3 regions of the Ruminococcoides sp. genome follow, and region 1 is predicted to be linked to each of the others. Evidence: predicted binding sites of a transcription regulator. Region 1 holds the regulator's gene; each other region holds the start of a gene.
The links. Region 1 encodes LexA, which represses DNA repair genes until DNA is damaged. Its sites were predicted from a motif close to CNAACANNTGTTNG; they were not measured.
Positions count from the first base shown of each region.

Region 2: the regulator LexA is predicted to act here: its motif matches at 1,144-1,157, upstream of dinB (DNA polymerase IV).
Region 3: the regulator LexA is predicted to act here: its motif matches at 6,302-6,315, upstream of uvrB (excinuclease ABC subunit UvrB).

Region 1 covers NZ_DBLZMS010000002.1:243,194-250,628, forward strand. Annotated here, with positions in the region: gene hrcA (heat-inducible transcriptional repressor HrcA) at 1-887, opposite strand, end outside; gene AC2HW8_RS02870 (hypothetical protein) at 1,103-1,378, shown strand; gene fic (protein adenylyltransferase Fic) at 1,679-2,281, opposite strand; gene lexA (transcriptional repressor LexA) at 2,920-3,510, shown strand; gene AC2HW8_RS02885 (NUDIX hydrolase) at 3,522-3,923, shown strand; gene AC2HW8_RS02890 (hypothetical protein) at 3,976-4,212, shown strand; gene AC2HW8_RS02895 (Fe-S-containing hydro-lyase) at 4,332-4,883, opposite strand; gene AC2HW8_RS02900 (fumarate hydratase) at 4,896-5,741, opposite strand; gene AC2HW8_RS02905 (response regulator transcription factor) at 6,187-6,870, shown strand; gene AC2HW8_RS02910 (sensor histidine kinase) at 6,857-7,435, shown strand, end outside.
Region 2 covers NZ_DBLZMS010000008.1:21,038-28,472, forward strand. Annotated here, with positions in the region: gene AC2HW8_RS07965 (dockerin type I repeat-containing protein) at 48-881, opposite strand; gene dinB (DNA polymerase IV) at 1,170-2,444, shown strand; gene AC2HW8_RS07975 (hypothetical protein) at 2,508-2,741, shown strand; gene AC2HW8_RS07980 (radical SAM protein) at 2,754-3,626, shown strand; gene AC2HW8_RS07985 (lipocalin family protein) at 3,686-4,192, opposite strand; gene AC2HW8_RS07990 (hypothetical protein) at 4,208-4,858, opposite strand; gene AC2HW8_RS07995 (DUF624 domain-containing protein) at 4,855-5,805, opposite strand; gene AC2HW8_RS08000 (stage II sporulation protein M) at 5,820-6,488, opposite strand; gene proC (pyrroline-5-carboxylate reductase) at 6,560-7,360, opposite strand; gene AC2HW8_RS08010 (SH3 domain-containing protein) at 7,389-7,435, opposite strand, start outside.
Region 3 covers NZ_DBLZMS010000008.1:13,064-20,498, forward strand. Annotated here, with positions in the region: gene AC2HW8_RS07940 (DNA gyrase subunit A) at 1-2,209, opposite strand, end outside; gene AC2HW8_RS07945 (DNA gyrase/topoisomerase IV subunit B) at 2,226-4,211, opposite strand; gene uvrB (excinuclease ABC subunit UvrB) at 4,227-6,185, opposite strand; gene AC2HW8_RS07955 (JAB domain-containing protein) at 6,348-7,055, opposite strand; gene pyrE (orotate phosphoribosyltransferase) at 7,142-7,435, opposite strand, start outside.

The sequences.
Region 1 (7,435 bases):
GTGGAGATTACCGCACTCCCTGCAAGCTCTGTTCTGCTGTTTTCGCCGCCTATGCTGACGGAGGTGTCAAGCGGAAGATTTTCAAGCATTTCCGCAAGGTCGTGTCTGTTGTTCAAAAACTCCATAACATTTCGTGCGTTAAGAAAATTGACATCGGACATAAACAATGGCTTTGTCACACCGCTGAGATAAACGCTGACTTCCTTTGCCGTTTCACAAGCCTCCATAATTGCCACAAGCACTCCCGGGGTAAACATTGAAAGTTCACCGAGCCTTGCCGCCGCTGTCTGTATGAACGGTCGGTTGACCGATGAAAGCTTCATTCCCGAAAAGATTTCGTTAAATGCCTTGTCAAACACGGTCAAAAGTTCGGGATTCAAAAGGAAATCGCAGCGGAACAGCTTTGTTTTTATGATTCCGTTTGAGGCAATCACAACAGCCATTGCCGTGTGCGAACCCGTCTGAACAAATCTTATTCTGTGGATTCTGCTTTCCTCACCCGAAGGTGTTGTTGTTACCGCCGTGCAGCCTGTCAGCCTTGAAATAACACCGCTTGCCTCTTTGAGGATGCTCTCGGGGGAATCTGCACTTTTGTAAAGCTCGGATTCAACATATTCCCGTCCGCCTTGGGTTACGGGGGTAATTTTCATCAGATTGTCGATGTAGTATCTGTAGCCCTGCAGCGTTGGAATTCGTCCTGCCGAGGTGTGCGGCTGAACCAAGTAGCCTTTATTTGTAAGGTCTGCTAGGTCATTTCGCACCGTTGCCGATGAAACCTCAAGTCCCGTTTCGTTAATCAACGCTTTTGAACCAATCGGCTCGCCTGTGTTGATATAGCTTTCGATTACTGCCGATAATATTTTCTTTTTTCTTTCAGCCAGCTCCATACCGTTCACCTCATTTCGTGTCGGTTTTTGCTGTTTTAGCACTCTCAATAGGTGAGTGCTAATTGCTATACTCATAATATAATACCAAAGTCAGTAAAAGTCAAGCGTTTTTGAAAAAATTTTTCGTTTTCAGAAAATCTTCACATAACACGGTTTGACATTGTGCCGAGGATACTCTATAATCTACTTATCAGTAATGTTTAAGGGTGAATTTTATGGGCGAATTTCTTCAGAATATGTATGTATGGCTTTGGGCGGCTCTTGCAATATTAATGATTATCGTAGGAATCAAATATCGCCACGAACATCAGGGCTTGCTTGCAGTTTTAATGGCTGTGTTTTTTATCTTCATGACCGTATGGTACGGACTGCGAACCTTTGCAGGCTACCCAATGTTTGAGGGTATGCTTAATATCATCTTCCGTTGCATCCTCGGCGGTTTCCTCGTTGCACTTGGTTTGATATATTGGTTTATAAGAAAAAGAAAATAACTATATATGTATAAAAAACAAATCGGACAGCAGAAATAAAATCTGCTGTCCATTATTTTTATGTTCATATTTTTTTCGTTCGTGTAGATAGTTTGCAATGTTTAAAAACCAATTATGCCCGAGCGTGGCATTGTTATTGTCTGCACAATTCAATGTAGCGGCGAACACGGTTCGCCGCTACAATCAAACATTTACTCCCATATCATATAAACTAAAAAAGTCGGGCAACAATGTTTTGCATTTTGCAAACTTGCTACCCGACCATAATTTTCCATTTTAGATTTTCAACTTTCAATTTTACTAAAGTTCGTCCGCTTTAAACGCTGTGTAGCCCTCATAATAATAGCTGTGGTCAATGCCTTTCATGTACATCTCACGGCTGTCAATTTCATCGGTCAATGCGTTTTTCAAAACATATTTTATCTCGATGTCCCGTATGGGACTGCGCTCCATTGCAAGCAGATAATCTTCCTTGTCAACCTTGCTCCAGTCGATAACCTTGCCGATTTCAGTTTTCAACATATGGTCAAGCCAGATTCGTGTACTGCGACCGTTGCCCTCTCTGAATGGGTGCGCAATGTTCATTTCGACATACTTTTCTATAATCTCATCAAAATTGCTCTGCGGCATTTCATCAATGTTTTTCAAAGCTGATTCAATGTACATCAAAGGTGCAAATCTGAAATTGCCCTTTGCAATGTTTACGGTTCTCAACTTTCCCGCAAAATCGTAGATTTCATCAAAAAGGTACTTGTGGATTGTCTGTAATGTTGAAAACTTTCCGCTTTCAAGGTTGTCAAGAATGTGATTTTCAAAAAGCATTGCCGCCTTTTTCTTACTGATTCGCTCCTCTTCACGAGCAAGCTCCGCAGAAGAAGTCAATCCGAGTTTGTTCTCAAGCATACAAGCACCTCACTTTACTATATATATTGTATCATAGTGCAGATGATAATTCAATTTTTTAGTTTATGTTTATTTTCGTTCGTGTTTATTTTAGTTCGTGTAGATAGTTTGCAATATTTAAAAAACTATTATGCCCGAGCGTGGCATTGCAATTGTTCGGTTCGTGTTTATTTTCGTTCGTGCAGATAGTTTGCAATATTAAAAACTATTATGCCCGAGCGTGACTTTGTAATTGTTCACCGCTGCAGTGTTGCAATTAATTTGTCCTTAAAACGACGAAAGCACCGGGCTTGCGGCGACCCGGTGCTTTCTTATGTTCTTTAAAAAATGAGGGGTACAATTACGAGTCTTTGTTCAGACTCGCATTGAGGAGGGTAGAACAATTATACTCTGACGGATGCGGTTCCGTCTTTCTGAGTACGCTTATATTAAACAATGCAAATATGAAAACTGTGTGAACCCTTTTTGAAATCGGAATGAAAAGCATCTGTTTTTTCTGTTAATCAATCAAAACTCAAATAATTTCTTTATTTATTCGACAAAATAAAAAATTTTTCAAAAATATAAAACAAATGTTTGATTTTTCTGAAAATATATGGTACAATCATACTGTAATTACAAACAAGGGGCGTTGCGATATGAAACCTTTAAGCAAAAGCCAACAGAAAATTTTCGATTATCTAAAGGAATGTGCAGGCGAGGGCAGAGTTCCGTCAGTTCGTGAAATCTGCGAAGAAACGGGACTGAGTTCAACATCAACCGTTCACCACCACCTCAAGGCACTTGAAGAAAAAGGTCTTATTTCACGAGAACACGGCGTGAACCGTTGTATTCAGATTAACGGCATGGAGAAAAGCACCGATGTTCCCGTTTTGGGCAGAGTTGCGGCAGGTTATCCGATTCTTGCCGTTGAGAATATTGAATGTTATGTGCCTGTTCCCGACAGCTTAAAAAGGGGCAGAGAGCTTTTTGCTCTGCGTGTTCAGGGCGAAAGTATGATTAACGCAGGCATTTTCCCTGACGATATTTTAATTGTTCACCGTACACCTGTTGCGGAGAACGGCGAAATCGTTGTTGCTCTTGTCGGTGACGAGGCGACCGTAAAGCGTTTTTACAAAGAAAACGGTCACTTCAGACTTCAGCCTGAAAACGATAATTTTGAACCGATTATAGTTGACGAAGTCGCTTTGCTCGGCAAGGTGATCTCGCTTGTAAGATATTTTGATTAAAAGGATTAGCTATGAAAGTTAAATTTTTCGACCTCAACGCAGACAAGCCGTTGAAATACGCCGTAATTTGTGCGAGATACAACGGAAAATGGGTTTTCTGCAAGCACAAAGAGCGTGATACATATGAAATTCCTGGCGGTCATCGTGAGGACGGCGAAGATATTGAAGCAACCGCAAAGCGTGAACTTTGGGAAGAAACGGGTGCAAAAGATTTCGACATCTATCCCGTGTGCATCTATTCATTCACGGATTACGGAATGCTCTATTTTGCGGAAATTCGCAGTTTTGAAAAACTGCCGCCACTTGAAATTGAAAAGATTAATCTTTTTGACGATATACCAAAAAATTTGACATACCCTGCAATTCAGCCGTACCTTTTTGAAAGAGTACAGGAGTTTTTAGGAACGAAGTAACCAAGTACTGTTTGCAATCCGCAACAAAAATATATTGAGAGGAAGTGATAAAATGCGTGACTATGTGATTTACGATATGTACACAGATGACAGAATGTTTCGTTACGAGGTCTATAAACACCCGAACGGAATGTATGAAGTGTGTGTTCAGTCGCGAGAGGCGGAAGATTTTGCCGTGAATGAGCAGTACCTCTACTGCGACATTCCCGAAGAAGTCACACATTTTACCGACACCCTCGAAAGAGCTATAGAAATCGGCGATTGCAAGCTGTGCAAAGTAAGCGCTTAATTAACAGCCGTCTGTCTTTGCAGAAACAGTTTAATAAAATTCACGGTCGGATGACAGTTTGCCAAATGCAAGCATTGTCGCCCGACCGTTTTTATTTATATAAAATTTTATATTGCCGATTATTTCACCCTGTATTTTGGCGGTTCGGTTTCGTAGACATTGTTGCCGTTGCTGTCGATTGCAACTATGCACGGAAAATCTTCAACCTCATATCTGCGAACAGCCTCTGTGCCTAAATCTTCGTAGCAAAGAATCTCCTCGCTCTTGATGCTCTTGGCGATAAGTGCCGCCGCACCGCCGATTGCGACAAGATACACGCCCTTGTTGCGAACAATCGCATCGACAACTTCTTTATTTCTTGCGCCTTTGCCTATCATTCCTTTGAGTCCGAGGTCAAGCAGTGACGGAGCGTACTTGTCCATACGATAGCTTGATGTCGGACCTGCAGGACCTACTGCATAACCGGGCTTTGCAGGAGCAGGACCAACATAATAGATAAGCTCGCCTTTGATGTCAACGGGAAGTTTTTCGCCCTTCTGAATCAATTCATAAAGTCTTTTGTGTGCGGCATCTCTGCCTGTGATGATTGAACCCGAGAGCAGAACGCTGTCGCCTGCTTTAAGATTTTTGATATCTTCGTCCGTAATCGGAAGTGTAATTTTCTTTTCCACAGCTTTTCCTCCTCAGATCGTTGCACTTGCGTGTCTTGCGGCATGGCAACAGATGTTGACCGCAACAGGCATTCCTGCAATGTGTGTGGGTGAAGTTTCGATATTCACGCCGATTGCGGTTGTATTACCGCCAAGTCCTGCAGGACCGAAGCCCATTTTATTGATTTCGGCAAGGAGCTCGTCCTCAAGCTGCGCATAGCGTTCATCTTCATTTTTGGAATCAATCGGACGGAAGGTTGCTTTTTTTGCAAGCTGGGCGGCTCTTTCAAAAGTACCGCCGATTCCGACACCGACAACCATAGGAGGGCAGGGATTTGGACCTGCCTGAAAAACAGTATCAAGAATAAACTGCTTAACGCCCTCAATGCCCTTTGACGGGGTGAGCATTTTTATCTGCGACATATTTTCACTGCCGAAACCCTTGCCGCCGGCGGTAATTTTAATCTGATTTCCGCTGACAATTTTTGTGTGGATAATTGCAGGAGTGTTATCCTTTGTATTGATTCTGTCGAAAACAGGATCATTTACTACACTCTTGCGAAGGTAGCCGTCAATATAGGCTCTGCGAACGCCCTCGTTGACAGCCTCATCAAAACTGCCGTCCTCAATAACAACCCTGTCACCGTATTCAACAAAAAGGACAGCCATACCCGTATCCTGACAAAGCGGAACTTCTTCACGAGCCGCAATTTTATCGTTTTCGATAATCTGTGAAAGTACACTTTTGCCTACAGGCGAGCTTTCGTTATCCCTTGCGGTTTCAAGGGCGCACATAATGTCTTTGCCGATAAAATAGTTGCAGTCGGTAAACAGCTTTTTAACCGTATCGCATACCGTCTGCGCCTTGATTTTTCTTATTTCCATATCCGAACTCCTTAATATGAATTTAGCGCCAAATTTTAACACTATACATTATAATTTATTTTCAACGGTATTTCAATAAGAAATGAAATGTGGTATAATCAGTTTGTTATAACATTTATGAATGTCACAATCGAATCGGTAGCGGCAATCAGTGATTGCCACTTGTTTTGGTTGCAAAACCAAAACAAATGAGCAACAATTGCGTTCTTGTACCGCAGTAGATAATAAATTAAAATAAAATGTTTATACTGTCGAACCGATTTTACAATCGGTTCGATTGGCGAACACTGTTCGCCGCTACAAATGAACATAAAACATTCATTTCACCAACAAAATTGAAAATTAACATAATTTTATCACATTCGGATGATAGAGTAACAGTTGGAATACACTGCGTCTTAACCGACGCTTATAATTTTAATAAAAGGGGCGTACAAAAATGAGCAGGATACTTGTTGTTGACGATGAGGCAAGAATCAGACAGATTATCAGAAAATATGCCGAATTTGAGGGCTTTGAGGTTGAAGAAGCCGTTGACGGTATGCAGGCAATTGAAATTTGCCGTAAAGAGGACTTTGACCTTATTATAATGGATGTTATGATGCCTGAGCTTGACGGCTTTTCCGCTTGCAGGGAAATCAGAAAATTCAAGAAAACACCTATCATTATGCTTTCGGCAAGAGGCGAGGAGTACGATAAAATTCACGGCTTTGAGCTTGGCAGTGACGACTATGTTGTTAAGCCGTTCTCGCCAAAGGAGCTTATGATGCGTGTTAATGCCGTAATCAAACGTTCACAAGGCGCTCAGAACGAAGAGAATGTGAAGAAGGATGTATTTACATACGAAGGTCTTTCGGTTGATTTCTCAGCCAGAATCGTTACAATTGACGGCAAAAGAATTGAGATGACACCAAAGGAATACGAACTCTTTTTCTATATGGTAAAGAACAAAGGACTTGCACTCACCCGTGAAAAGCTTATAAGCGAGGTCTGGGGCTACGACTTCTTCGGTGACGAAAGAACGCTTGACACACACATTAAGCTTCTCAGAAAGAGCCTTGGCGAATACAGCAGATGCATTGTAACGCTTCGAGGGGTGGGTTACCGTTTTGAAACAATCTAACAAACGATTTGACCGCCATTATCTGCCGTTGAATTTTAAGCTGTTATGCTATTTTCTTCTGTTCGGATTTGCAATTGTGATCGTGTTGTGGGTGTTCCAGACCTTTTTTCTTGAATCGTTCTACACGGCAACAAAATCTTCACAGGTTGAAAAGAACGCACAGGTGATTTCAAAGTCGATTGAAGAAAACAAAAACGCTCTCGGAACAATTGAAAATGTTGCAAGCTACAATTCACTTTCGGTATATGTTTACGATTCAACTTCTCTTTTCACATTGAAGTATTGTTGCGAATATGACAACCCCGTTTCAAACCTGAATTTTCAGTATCACGATGTCTATTCATACTACAAGCTGGCAGAGGAAAATGACGGACATTATATGTTCATCACAAGCAACTACAAAGAGGACAGCATTAAAGGCAAGTTTGAGCGACAGTTTTTTAATGAATATTCTTCATCCGACACAGCCGAGAGGAATACTGTTCGGTATGCTTCCGCTCCCGATAAAAATGTTCAAAATATGGTCTACACCGACATTATCAATCTGCAGGACGGCAGCGAATGC
Region 2 (7,435 bases), on a different contig from region 1:
AAAAGACTTCGCAACAGAGTACGAAGTCTTTTTTGATATAACTTTAATTACCACTGAGAACAAATCTCCCAGTTATCCAAAGATGTTGCAAAATCGCTTTCATTTTCAACGATTCCACCGGTATAGAAATATACGTCTGTATAACCGACAATATATTTTTGTATGGTAGTGCTCTCTTTGACAGTTATGGGAAAGGCATTCCAATTCACTCTTGCTCTCAACTTCTGTGCACAGTTAAAATCAACCACACCTACTATATATTTTTGAACAAGCGTAACATCTAATACATTAACAACTCCGTCACCGTTAACATCACCGAGAACAATATTCTGACAGGTCATTGTATTAAAAACTTCCAATAACTCATAGAAACATTCACTTATGTATTTCTGTTGTTTAATAGTATAATCTTTATCTAAAATTCCCTCGCCATACTCTTTAAGTTCAAAATTCGGATTGTTAACACTAAGGGCATTAAAAAGCTTTTCTCTTTTTTCAACAAATGTATTCCAAATTTCGTCAGAGTACCAGTTATTATCGTTTTTCTCATTAACAGCATAATAGCAAGTATAGCCGGCACCACTTGGTCTTATCCACGGATTCTCATAAAAATCCTTTAATTCATCATATTTATTTTGTAATTCTATACTCTCCGTTTCTTCCGATAAAGATAAAATTTCTTCCGCCAACTTATAACTATGGTCATAATAGTAATATGCATACGGCTTTTTTTCACCGGTAGATGAAATATCCATCTTTACTTTTAACGCATAATTATAAATATACGAATAACTTTGTGACACCGCTGAAACAGAAAAAACGGCGGTGCTTGCAATTAATAATACAGCAAGTAATAAAGCACTTATTTTTTTAATACTCATAACAATTCTCCTTTCAAAAAAGCAAAAAATAAACTCACGACCATACAATAAATCGGTTATAATTTTATTGTATCATTTAAGACAGCGATATCTAATTTCATTTTCATAATATCACTTTCAACAATATTTGTCAATAATTACAAGAAGAAATTATAGAACATTTAAAATTTTATTTAATCAAACAAAATTGTACACCAATTCTTTTGCCGCAAGCGACAAAATTACGCTTGACTTTATAGAACAAGTGTTCTATAATTGAATAAAAACAAATGTTCGAGGTGATGCGTTGTGAATATTAATTGTGCCGTTGACAAAAGCAAATATAAAAAGGACAGGGTTATTCTTCACAGCGACTGTAACGGATTTTATGCGAGCGTTGAGTGTTTGCATCATCCCGAAATCAGAAACAAACCTGTTGCCGTGAGCGGTGATGCGGAAAATCGGCACGGAATTATTCTTGCTAAAAATGAGATTGCGAAAAAGTATAATATAAAAACAGGCGAGGCAATCTGGCAGGCAAAGCAGAAATGTCCCGACCTCATAACCGTTCCTCCACACTTTGATTTGTACAAGCGATTTTCAAAAATGGCGAGGAGAATTTACAGCGAATACACCGACAAAATCGAGCCGTTCGGACTTGACGAAGCATGGCTTGATGTTACCGACAATAAGAATATGAACGGCAAAGAGATTGCACTCGAAATTAATCGCCGTATAAAACAGGAGCTCGGAATAACCGTAAGCATCGGAGTCAGCTTTAATAAAATTTTTGCCAAATTCGGAAGTGACTATAAAAAGCCTGACGCTATAACGGAAATCACACGAGAAAATTACAGAGATATTGTGTGGAACTGTCCTGCAAAAGACCTTTTGTATGTTGGCAGAGCAACGGGCAGAAAGCTTGAATCTATCGGCATTTATACGATTGGAGATATAGCAACTGCCGATGTTACGCTGCTGCGGTCATATCTTGGAAAATGGGGTGACCTAATTTACGGCTTTGCAAACGGATACGACTCTTCCCCTGTTGCCCATATGAACGAAAACAGCGAGGTGAAGTCAATCGGTAACTCAACCACAACTCCGAAAGATATGGTAACCTTTAACGATGTAAAACAGGTTATATTCGTTTTGTGTGACAGCGTTTGCAGAAGAATGCGTGAACAGGGATTTATGGCAAAAACGGTTTGCATTACGATTCGTGACAACGAGCTGATGTCATTTAACCGACAGCACACAACGGAAATCCACACAAATCTTACAAAGGATATAACAAATACGGCTATTGAGCTTTTCAAAAAAAGCTATAAAATGGAAAAGCCGCTGAGAAGTATCGGGGTAAGCGTTACGGATTTTATTCACGATGATCAGCCGCATCAGATGAGCCTTTTGCGTGATGAAAAGCGACTTATTCAGAACGAACAGCTTGACAAAACACTTGACAGATTAAAAAAGCGATTCGGCAATTATGCTGTTCGCCCTGCCGTTTTGCTCGATGACAAGGAGCTTTCGGATTTTAACCCAAAGGAGGATCATACAATTCATCCTGTCGGATATTTATGATAACGATGCATCTTAGGCGAAAAATTAAAGATGTTTCTCTGATTTTAATGGAGGTAACAAGCTATGAAAAAGTATGTTAAAGTTACTGCCACATTTGATTGTGACGGAGATCTTATCCCCGAATATATTGTGTGGGATGACGGAAGGAGATACCGCATTGACAAAATTTCCGATGTGCGGTATGCGGCGTCTCTCAAAGCAGGCGGTGCGGGAATACGCTACACCTGCCATATCCTCGGCAAAGAACGATATCTGTTTTTGGAGGAAAACAGGTGGTTTGTCGATGCCAAACAATAAGCGGAGGATTATATGCATAAGGTCAAAGCAAAGGGAATTTTATCTGCCGCAAACGGCATGAACATTTACAGAGGATGTCAACACGGATGCATTTATTGTGACGCACGCAGTAAATGCTATCAGATGAATCACCGATTTGAAGATATTGAGGTGAAAGAAAATGCCCCGGAATTGCTTGAAAACGCTTTAAAAAGGAAACGCAGAAAATGTATGATTGGTACGGGTGCGATGAGCGATCCGTACATTCCCCTTGAAAAAGAACTGAAACTGACACGAAGATGTCTTGAAATAATCAACCGCTACGGATTTGGTGTAACTGTACAGACAAAGTCGGCATCTGTTATGAGAGATATTGACCTGTTTACGAAAATAAACGATAAAAGCAAGGCTGTGTTACAGATGACGCTTACAACGGCAGACGAAAGCCTTTGCAGAATAATTGAACCGAATGTTTCCGTTACTAAAGAAAGATTTGAAACACTCAAGGCATTTCACGAAAACGGTATTCCGAGTGTTGTGTGGTTTTCTCCGTTTTTACCGTTTATAAATGATACGAAAGAAAATATTGACGGACTTTTAAAGTATTGCATTGACGCAAAGGTTAGTGGAATAATATGCTTTGGCATAGGTCTTACTCTGCGTGACGGTGACAGAGAATATTTTTACAGCCGGCTTGACAAACACTTTCCGAATATGAAAGAACGATACATTTATACATACGGAAATTCATATCAGCTTACAAGCAGTAACAATAATGTTCTGATGAACAGGATTTCAGAAGTTTGCAGAAATCACGGAATTATGTTCGGAGTTGAAAATGTGTTTTCGTATTTGCATAAGTTTGAAAGCAAAACCGAACAGCTAAGTCTGTTTGACGGAATATAGAAAAATGAAAAAGATATACGGCAGAAAATTTTACCGTATATCTTTTGTTTTTTAAGTATTCACTGTTTTACAAATGTTATTTCATAGTCGTTATATTTAAGCACAACAGACGAAATTTTACCGTTCTTTTGTGTGAGTATGGCGGAAGTATTTGTTCCGTCATCAAATGACAAATTGACTTTGTCCGAAGCTGACACGGTATATTTTCCGCTGTGAGTTCCGTCATCCGGACTTCCCGGCGAAAGCCATAAAGTAAAAGTGCCATCATCGGAAAATGACATAGAACCCTGATAAGCGCTGTAATTTGTGTTGTAAACCTCACTCATTTCAACCTCATCACCACTCGCATTCTTAGCACCTTCGGGAACCCATGCAGATGAGGTAAGCTCGGCGGTTACTGACGGTGAAAGCACATTAACGGCAACGATTGCCGCAATGATAAATACGCAGGCGGCAATAACCGATGAAACAATTGCTGTTGTTTTCTTTTTCTTATTCTTCTTTTTTACAGCCCTGTTAGCCTCAAATTTTGCATAGTCAGGCTTTTTAACAGATTTCTTACTCATTTAATCACCGATATTTTACTTAAAGGATACAATAATTCCGCCGTAGTTTACGGTAATTTCAGCAGGAACATCACCGTTCCATTTGGTTACGGCAGCAATAACATTTTTATCGTTGGAATATGTTATTACAACGGAGTCGCCCTCAACTATGTACGCACCTGAATTTGCCGAGGCACTTGTGATTCCGTCAATGAATGTTCCGTCCTCATTAAAAGTAAATCCGCCGCCTGAATAAGCAGAGCCGAAAAGATCTCTCAAAGAATATTCTTCAGAAGAATTTTCATCTTTTGCATAGTACGGAATAAGAGTTGCACTGAATTTTGGCTTTTGCTTCTCTCCGCTGATTGTCGGAACAACAATTTCACTGTCATTTGAAGATGTTTCGGCTGTGTATCCCTGTTCTGTCGGCTCTTGTGAAGCTTCACCCGATTTGGTTGCAGGCTGTGTGGTTTCGGATACAGAGTCGGAAACATTCTGTGTTAAGTTTGTATTACCGATGGTTGTTGAAGCAGCCACAGTCGGTACTGTTGTTGCCGAATTATTATTTTTACCCGAAAGATTCATAAACAGGATAACCGCACCTGCAATTACTGCAACAAGTACAACAACACAAATAATTATTATCAATGATTTTTTTGAACTTTTAACTGCGTGTTTACCGCTCATTTTGCGTTCTTCCTTTCTTCAGCCTCTTTTTTAAGCTTTAAAAGATAACTTCTTTTCATCATTTTTCCGTTATAGAAAATAAATTCATCACCGTCAGCCGATTCATCAATTTCAAGATCCGAATAATCTTCTACGACAGGCTCTTCATCATCACGGAACTGACCTTTGCGTCTGTTCTCCATTTTCTTATCAATTGTTTTGCTCTTTGAATCCTTGTCAACAATCATTGAATACATATTCTTATAAACTGCAGAATTGATTATAAAAGATAAAATTGACGGAACAATGAACAATGCAAGAACAATTGTGAAAATGATGAGCAGTACCGGAGTAAAACTGCACATAAGCACTGTTGCACAAACGAGGAATAAAATAAAAATTCCGAAAACTGCAAACAGATTGTGTTTAAGCTCACCGACTGTCATAAGTGCGCTGTTTTTGTAAATATCCTTCATCTTGATATCAAAAGTAACCGTCATAGGCGGAACATAGAAGAACATAAACAGAAAGAAAATTGCAATTAAAATACAAATAACAAGCGGAACATAAAACATTCCGTTCTTTGAACCGAGTCCGAGATAAAGCACAATTGAGTAGTAGCTGATAAAAACAGCGGCATACATCACAACGCCGTGTATGAGGAATCTAAGCAGATTTTCCTTTATTCCGCCTATGAAATTTGAGAAAACATCAACATTTTCCTCTCCCCTTACCATATGGGAAGTAACCTGAGTTACGCCGGCATAAAACGGAAAAAGCGGAATTATCGTAAGAAAATATATAAACATTGAATTAAGACCCGTAATGGTATTAATCAAAAAGAAAATTCCGAATATTACGGCAAACGGCAATGCAAAAAGCACATTCGTTAGCAAAAGTCGTGGTAAATTGTGAAACAATGACGAGAAAAACCCTGTCAATGCTACAGCGTTCTTTTCCGATGCCATAGCGCCCTCCAAAATTAGAAATTGAACGCTCCCGAAAACAAGCACCACAAAGCCGTGTCCAGCAAGGTTGAACAAAATGTCATTATGAGTGCCGAAACAGATCGGGAACAAAAATCAATCACCTCATTTTTCAAAGAATTTGTTTGATGAGAATGACCGATTAAGCTGAAAAACATCTGTTTTGAAATTTCAAAAGCATATGCCGACAGCTTTACGAGTGCCAGACAGAACAAAAATGTTCCCGGCAACACAACGAGCAGATAAAAACCTGCTCCTTTAAGTGAATATGTAATAATAAGATATGCCGCAGTAAGTCCTGTTCCAAAGCCTTTAAATGCTGAAACAAACGGCAAAAACGGTATTCCCCACGGTGCAAGTCCCAAGAGGAATACAACCGTGAGAAATATAAAATCAGATGCAAAGCAGGCGCAAAATGTGCTGACGGCATTCTGACCGAGCCTTGCATCAAGATTTGTAGTAAACAGAAAATCAAGGGAATCAAGCATTTGCTTATCGGCTTTTGATGCATAAATTGAACCGAAAACAAGTCCGGTAAGAAAAGCCGAAACAAAGATAAGCACCACGGAATATCGCCTTATAAAAAATCTGACATCAGACGGTGAAATTCCCTTTGATCTGCGAAAAAGATAACGCTTTTTAAAAGAAAATACAATGCTTTTCATAAAATACATTCCTCTCATTGGTTGTCCGTTAAAATATATGAGGAATGTATTCATTTTATGTTAAGGCAAAATTATTTGCCAAGCTCCTCTGCCCTCTTTGTACAAGCGTCCATGCCGTCAAGAACAGCCTCATAGAAACCGTGTTCTTTAAGCTTATCCATAGCGGCAATTGTTGTGCCTCCCTTTGAGCAAACCCGGTCTATGAGTGTTTCAACAGGCTCACCGCTGTCACGGAGCATTGCTGCCGAACCCTCAAGAGTTGCACAGACAAGGTTCATGGCCTTGTCATAGTCGATTCCGCAATTCTTTGCGTAATCAGCCATAGCCTTTGCAAAAAGATAAATATAAGCAGGGCTGCTGCCGTTTACCGCAATTATTTCATTCATATGGCTTTCGTCAATATATTCACAAACACCGCTGCCTGCAAACATATTGTAAACGATTGTTTTGTCATCATCGCTGATATTCTCAGACGGACAAAGGGCTGTTGCACCCTTTTTGAGCAAGAGAGGCGTATTAGGCATAACCCTTACAACAGGGCAGTCACACTCAAGACCTTTTCTTACATATGCAATAGATATGCCTGCGGCAATTGATACTACGGTTTTGGCTGTTGTAATGCTGTTTTTGAGGGACTCAAGAACTTCGGGATAATTCTGCGGCTTGACTGCAAGAACAACAATTGAGCTGTTCTTTGCAATTTCATCGGCAGATGTCATTACATTTGCACCCATATTTTTCATAGCGGCACACTTTTCTTCGCTTACATCAAAAACATTGATAAAATCAGCCTTGCCGTCGTTTTGCGCCATAAGACCTTTTATAATGGCTGTTGCCATATTGCCTGCGCCTATGAAACCTATTTTTTTCATTTTAAGACCTTCTTTGCAAAAATTAATATCAGATACCGAAACTCGGGTTTGAGTAACATGAGAAATGGAAGTTGT
Region 3 (7,435 bases), on a different contig from region 1:
CGTTCACAGGCAACGCACCTCTTGCAGGAAGTGAACCTGTTCTGTAACGCTTTGGATTTGTAAAAGTACCGTCTTTATAGCGTTCTATGCTGAAAAGTCTGTGACCTTTTTTGGGCTTAAGAACGGCAACACCCTGTGTTGAACGGGTTGTTTTGAGAGCGAGTGCGCCCGTGTGAACAAGGAGCATATTTCCCGATGACGCCTTGAAGAGTACCTCTTCATCCTCAGGCATATAGAGAAGTCCGACAAGCGGAGATTTGTCGGAATATGCGCCAGTGAGCTTTTTACGGTTAGTCTTTGTTGCGTAGGATTCAAGCGGAACTTTTGCGGCCTTGCCGTTTTCAAAAGCAAAGAGCAGCATACCCTTGTAATCTTTTGTAACAACCATTTTCACAGCATTTTCGCCTTCATCAAAGCCAAGCTTTGCGGCAACATAGTCACCGAGTACGCTTGCCTTTGTCTGTGCAAAATCATCAGCCTTTGCCTTATACACCTGACACTTGTCTGTAAAGAACAAAAGGTCGCAGTTGTTTGTGAACTCAAGCTCCTGAATAATTTCGTCACCGTCTTTGAGCTTTTGTTCACCGCTCATTCTGAGCGACTGCGGAGTAATCTTCTTGAAATATCCCTCTTTTGTAAAGAAAAGATTAACAGGATAATCGGGAATTTCGACTGTCTCTTCCTCATACCTTGCAACATCGTCATAGATTATGATACTCTTTCTCGGCTGACCGTATTTCTCGGCAATTGATTTGAGTTCTTTGACAATGATTGTCTTGATTCTTGCCTTGCTTTTTAAAATTTCGTCAAGCTCGGCAATCTCTTTTTCAAGGTCTTCAAGGTCTTTTGTACGCTTTAAAATGTATTCACGGTTAAGATGACGAAGTTTTATTTCGGCAACATATTCAGCCTGTATTTCGTCAATTCCGAATCCAATCATAAGGTTTGGCACAACCTCGGATTCTTCATCGGTTTCACGGACAATCTTTACTGCCTTGTCAATATCGAGAAGAATTTTTTCAAGACCTCTTAAAAGATGAAGCTTGTCAGCTTTTTTGTTGCGGTCAAAATATGTTCTTCTTCTGACGCACTCAATTCTGAAAGCAATCCATTCTTCAAGCAACGCCTTTACACCGAGAACTCTCGGAACACCTGCAATAAGCACATTGAAGTTGCAGGCATAGGAATCTTCGAGTGTTGTAAAGCGGTAAAGCTTTGTCATAAGCTTGTCGGCATCAACGCCACGCTTGAGGTCAATTGTAATTTTAAGTCCGTCAATACCTGTTTCGTCACGAATATCGGAAATTTCCTTGACTTTACCCTGCTTTACAAGGTCGATTACCTTTTCAATGATAACCTCACAAGTTGTTGTGGCAGGAATTGAAAGAATATCTATACAGTTTGCAGACTTGTCATAGACATACTTTGCACGGAGTTTGATACTTCCTCTGCCGGTTTCATAGACTTGATTGATGACATTTTCATCATAGATAATCTGACAACCGCCTGTAAAATCAGGAGCCGGCAGAGTTGACTTTATATCATGGTCGGGATCACGGATAAGTGCCGCTGTTGTTTCGCAGATTTCACGCAGATTGAATGAGCAGATATTTGACGCCATACCAACGGCAATACCTGTGTTTGCGTTTACAAGCACAGACGGAAATGCAACCGGCAAAAGTGACGGTTCTTTCATTGTATTATCGTAGTTATCTACAAAATCTACGGTATCTTTGTCTATATCACGAAACAGCTCGTTGCAGATTGCATCAAGTTTTGCCTCAGTATAACGGGATGCCGCCCACGCCATGTCACGGCTGTAGAATTTACCGAAATTACCTTTTGAATCTACATACGGATGCAAAAGTGCCTCATAGCCCCTTGAAAGACGAACCATTGTGTCATAAATTGCAGAGTCGCCGTGAGGATTGAGCTTCATTGTTGCACCGACAATGTTTGCCGATTTTGTTCTTCCTCCGTTCAGAAGTCCCATTTTGTACATCATATACAGGAGCTTTCTGTGCGACGGCTTGAACCCGTCAATTTCGGGAATTGCACGGGAGAGAATTACGCTCATTGCATACGGCATATAGTTCTCTCTGATAGTGGAAACGATTGGCTGTTCCACTACTTCACCCGCACCGTTGATTACACCGTGAGTTTTTGACGGTGAAGTTCTGCGGGGAGTCTTTGAAGATTTTTTCGCCATTTATTTCCACCTCCAATCAGCTTACATCAAGCTGGTCAATATATTCGTTGCCGTGTTCTACTATATAATCTTTTCTTCCCTGAAGATTGTCACCGAGAAGAACATCAAAAATTTCCGCTGTCTGTTCTGCATCGGCAGGAAGAACCTTGATAAGTCTGCGTGACTCGGGGTTCATTGTGGTAAGGTTCATCATATCGGGTTCGTTTTCACCAAGACCTTTTGAACGCTGAATTGTGAATTTCTCATTGCCGAGCTGTTCAATGAACTTATCCTTTTCAACTTCATCGTATGCAAAATATACATCGTTTTTGGATGTAATTTCATAAAGAGGCGATTCGGCAATAAACACCTTGCCTTCTTCAATGAGTGTAGGTGTAAGTCTGTAAAGCATGGTAAGCAAAAGTGTTCTGATCTGGAAGCCGTCAACATCGGCATCGGTGCAGAGAATAATTTTGCTCCAACGAAGTGCGTTCATATCAAAGCTTGAAAGATTCTTGTTTGCTTTTGACTTAACCTCAACGCCGCAACCGAGAACCTTGAGCAAATCGGTAATGATTTCGCTCTTAAAAATCTTATCGTAGTCGGCTTTCAGGCAGTTAAGTATTTTTCCTCTGATTGGCATAATTGCCTGAAAATCGGGGTTTCTTGCCTGTTTACAGGCACCGAGAGCAGAATCACCCTCTACTATAAACAGTTCACGCTGTTCCGTGTCTTTACTTCTGCAATCGACAAATTTTGCAACACGGTTTGTTATGTCGAGATTGCCCGAAAGCTTTTTCTTTATGTTAAGTCGTGTTTTCTCAGCATTTTCACGGCTGCGCTTATTGATAAGCACCTGTTCGCAGATTTTTTCTGCCTCAAGCGGATTTTCAATAAAATAGACTTCAAGACTCTGACGGAGAAATGCAGTCATAGCGTCCTGAATACCCTTGTTTGTAACCGCCTTTTTGGTTTGGTTTTCATATGATGAAACACTTGAAAAAGACGAAATAACGCACACAAGGCTGTCCTCAACATCGTCATACTTGATTTTGCTTTCGGTTTTGTTATATTTATTATTCTGTTTTAAGTAGCTGTCAATCTGATAAACAAAGGCATTCCGCACCGCCTTATCGGGAGCGCCGCCGTGTTCAAGCCAGCTTGAGTTGTGGTAGTATTCGGTGAGATGCACTTTATTTGAAAATGCAACCGAGATATCCATTTTGCACTTATATTCGGGCTTATCGTCACGGTCACGGGTTTTAACCTCGGTTTCCCAATGCTGAATTGAGCTGAGTCCATTTTCACCGACTACCTCGGCAACATGGTCAACAATACCGTTTACATAGTTATAGCTTGTCGTATCAAAGCTTTTGCCGTTTTGATTGCGGAAAACAAATTCAATTCCTGCGTTGACAATAGCCTGTCTTTTCATTATGTCAAGAAAATATTCGGGCTGAATGTCGATATCCGTAAAGACTTCGAGGTCGGGTTTCCAATGAATTTTTGTACCCGTATCCTTTTTGCTGTACGGCTCTTTTTTGAGCTTGCCGACAATCTCGCCTTTTTCGAAACGGAGAGTGTATCGGTAGCCGTCACGGCGGATATCAACATCCATATACTCGGAGCTGTACTGGGTTGAACAAAGACCGAGACCGTTCATACCAAGGGAAAATTCGTAGCTTTCACCCTCGTTGTTATTATACTTGCCGCCGGCATAGAGTTCGCAGAAAACCAGTTCCCAGTTGTAGCGCTTTTCGTTTTCGTTGTAGTCAACGGGAATTCCTCTGCCGTGATCTTCAACCTCAATTGAGCCGTCGGAATAGCGTGTAACTGTGATTTTTTTACCGTAACCCTCTCTCGCCTCATCTATTGAGTTTGAAAGAATCTCAAACACGGAGTGCTGACAGCCGTCAATACCGTCCGAACCGAAAATTACGGCAGGACGCTTACGGACACGGTCGGCACCCTTTAGCGTTGTGATACTGGTATTATCATAATCGGTGGTTTTCTTTCTTGGCATTTTACTCTTCCTTTATCATTTTTCACCACGCAGTTTTTTGATTTTATCACGCAGATATGCGGCGTGTTCAAATTCAAGCAACTTTGCGGCAGCTTTCATTTCCTTTGTCAGTTTTTCTATCAACTGTTGTTTTTGTGCCTTTGAAAGCTTTTTTGTATTTTTAAATTCACTGTCATCGTGAGTAGAAATTTCAAGTATATCGCTGACCTTTTTGACAATAGTCTTTGGAACGATGCCGTGTTCAACATTATATTTATTCTGAATTTCACGGCGGCGCTGTGTTTCGGTTATTGCAACCTTCATTGACGGCGTTACGCTGTCGGCATACATAATAACCGTACCCTCGCTGTTTCGTGCGGCTCTGCCGGCAATCTGAATAAGCGAACGGGTTGAACGGAGAAATCCCTCTTTGTCGGCATCAAGTACGGCAACAAGAGAAACCTCGGGAATATCAAGTCCTTCACGCAGAAGGTTGATTCCGACAAGAACATCAAATTCTCCGAGTCTTAAATCACGGACAATCTCCATTCTTTCAACGGTGTCAATGTCATGGTGCATATAACGAACCCTGATACCCAGCTTTTCAAGATATGCGGTAAGGTCTTCCGCCATTTTCTTGGTAAGGGTTGTGACAAGTGTTCTTTGATTTTTGGCTGTACGGATATTGATTTCTGACACAAGGTCGTCAAGCTGACCTTCGGTAGGTCTTACCGAAATTTCAGGATCAAGAAGTCCTGTAGGTCTGATAATCTGCTCTGCAACAACAGCTGATTTTTCAAGCTCAAAATCGCCCGGTGTTGCGCTTACATAAACAGCCTGATTTATTTTTGAATAGAATTCGTCAAAGTTGAGCGGACGGTTATCAAGTGCAGACGGAAGTCTGAAGCCGTAGTCAATAAGGCTCTTTTTTCTTGCATAGTCACCCGCAAACATTCCCCGTACCTGTGGAAGCGTTACATGGGACTCATCGACAAAGAGCAGAAAATCATCGGGGAAATAGCTTAAAAGCGTGTACGGCGATGAGCCCGGCGCTCTGCCCGACATTATTCTTGAATAGTTCTCGATACCCGTACAAAATCCGATTTCCTGCAACATTTCCATATCGTACCTTGTACGCTGTTCAAGTCGTTGTGCCTCAAGGAGCTTTCCGTTTTCACGAAAATATGCAAGTCTTTCCTCAAGCTCCCTGTCAATTTCCGCAAGAGCCTTTTTCATCTTATCTCCCGACACAATGTAGTGGGACGCAGGATAGATTGCGGCATGTTTCAGAACAGCTTTGAGTTCACCCGTAAGCGGATTGATTTCGGAAATTCTGTCAATTTCATCTCCGAAAAATTCGACACGGATTATAGAATCGTTTGATGCGGCAGGGAAAATTTCAACCACATCACCACGAACCCTGAATTTATTACGGGTAAAGCTTACATCATTGCGTTCATACTGCAGTTCAACAAGCTTTTTTACAAGCTCATCACGGGACTTTTCCATTCCCGGACGAAGTGAGATTACCATATTTCGGTAGTCAATAGGATCGCCCAGGCTGTATATGCAAGAAACCGAGGCAACAATAATTACATCTCGTCTTTCGGAAAGTGCAAGCGTTGCGCTGTGGCGGAGTTTATCAATCTCGTCATTGATTGAACTGTCTTTTTCAATATAAGTATCCGTCTGTGCAACATATGCCTCAGGCTGATAATAATCGTAGTATGACACAAAATATTCAACCGCATTTTCCGGAAAGAACTCTTTGAACTCACTGCAAAGCTGAGCCGCAAGAGTTTTGTTGTGTGCAAGCACAAGTGTCGGTCTTTGAACCCTCTGAATAACATTTGCCATTGTAAAAGTTTTACCCGAACCCGTTACACCGAGGAGCGTCTGTTCACGGTTGCCTGCATTTATACTGTTTACAAGCTTTTCGATTGTCTGCGGCTGGTCGCCTGTCGGCTGATATTTTGAATGAAGTTTAAATTCCATAATACACATCACATTCCAAATACGGATTTTTTTATTATGTTTCCTGTTACACGGCTCTTTATTACAAAAGTCCTGTAACAGAAAACATATCCGAACAAAATTTCGATTTTAATTATAGAACAGATGTTTTAAATTGTCAAATGTTTCTTTTAAAGAACATTATTACTTTTCATAATAGAAGATATTCCCCGCAAGCCTGCTTTCACGGAGAGAAACATAATCATCATCGGTTATTATAAAATGGTCGATAAGTTCAACTCCGACAGTTGCAAGCGTACTCTTCAAAACTATTGTTGTGTCAAGATCGCTTCCCGAAGGCAGAGCCGTTCCGCTGGGATGATTATGTGCTATAAACGCAGTTTTGGCATTGTGACGAAGTGACAAATCAACAATTTTTCTGACGGGCATATCGGATGAATTGAGCGAACCTTTTGAAATTATATCAAAATAAATCATCTTGCCCTTTGCATCACCGAGCATGAGCGCGACACATTCGTTTGTTCGACCGATAAATTTTGCTTTAAATATTTTACCGAGATTTTCATAGTCGATGATATTATCATGCGACATCTTTGATTCGGTATAAAGCCTTGCCATTTCGGGCAACATTTTGAGCAATGCGGCGGCATTTTCAGACAGACCGAATTCCTTCATAAGCTCGTCAATCGGAGCGTCACACACTCCGCCGACAGTGATATAACGGTCAAGCAGACGATGTGCAAGAGGATTTGTGTCCTTTCTCGGAATAGCATAGTAAAGGAACATTTCAAGAGCCTCGTGCGTTTCAAACACATCAAAGCCGTTTTCTATGAACTTTTTACGCATTCTTTCACGATGACCGCTGTGTTCGTTATCGGTTGTCCGTGCCATATTATCCCCACCGCAAAATAAGTTTTTTCAAACTTTTGGGGCGGATAAAACCGCCCCGACTGATTAATATTAATAATTAAAAGCTGTTATTCCTTTACGCCGTACTGCTCATAGTAAGCGTCAATAGCGGCTTTGAGCTTGTCGTCAATAATAACCTTGCCCTTGTATTCCTTGTTGTAAAGGTGTTCAACAACCTCTGCCATTGTTACGATTGCAGTTGTTTTAAGTCCGTACTTTTCTTCAATCTCGGAAAGTGCGCTCTTTGTACCCTTGCCACGCTCCATACGGTCAACGGAAACAACAAGACCGATTGGGTTTACATCGCCCTGAGCCTTGATAATCGGGAGAGTTTCTTCAATTGAAGTGCCTGCTGTTGTAAC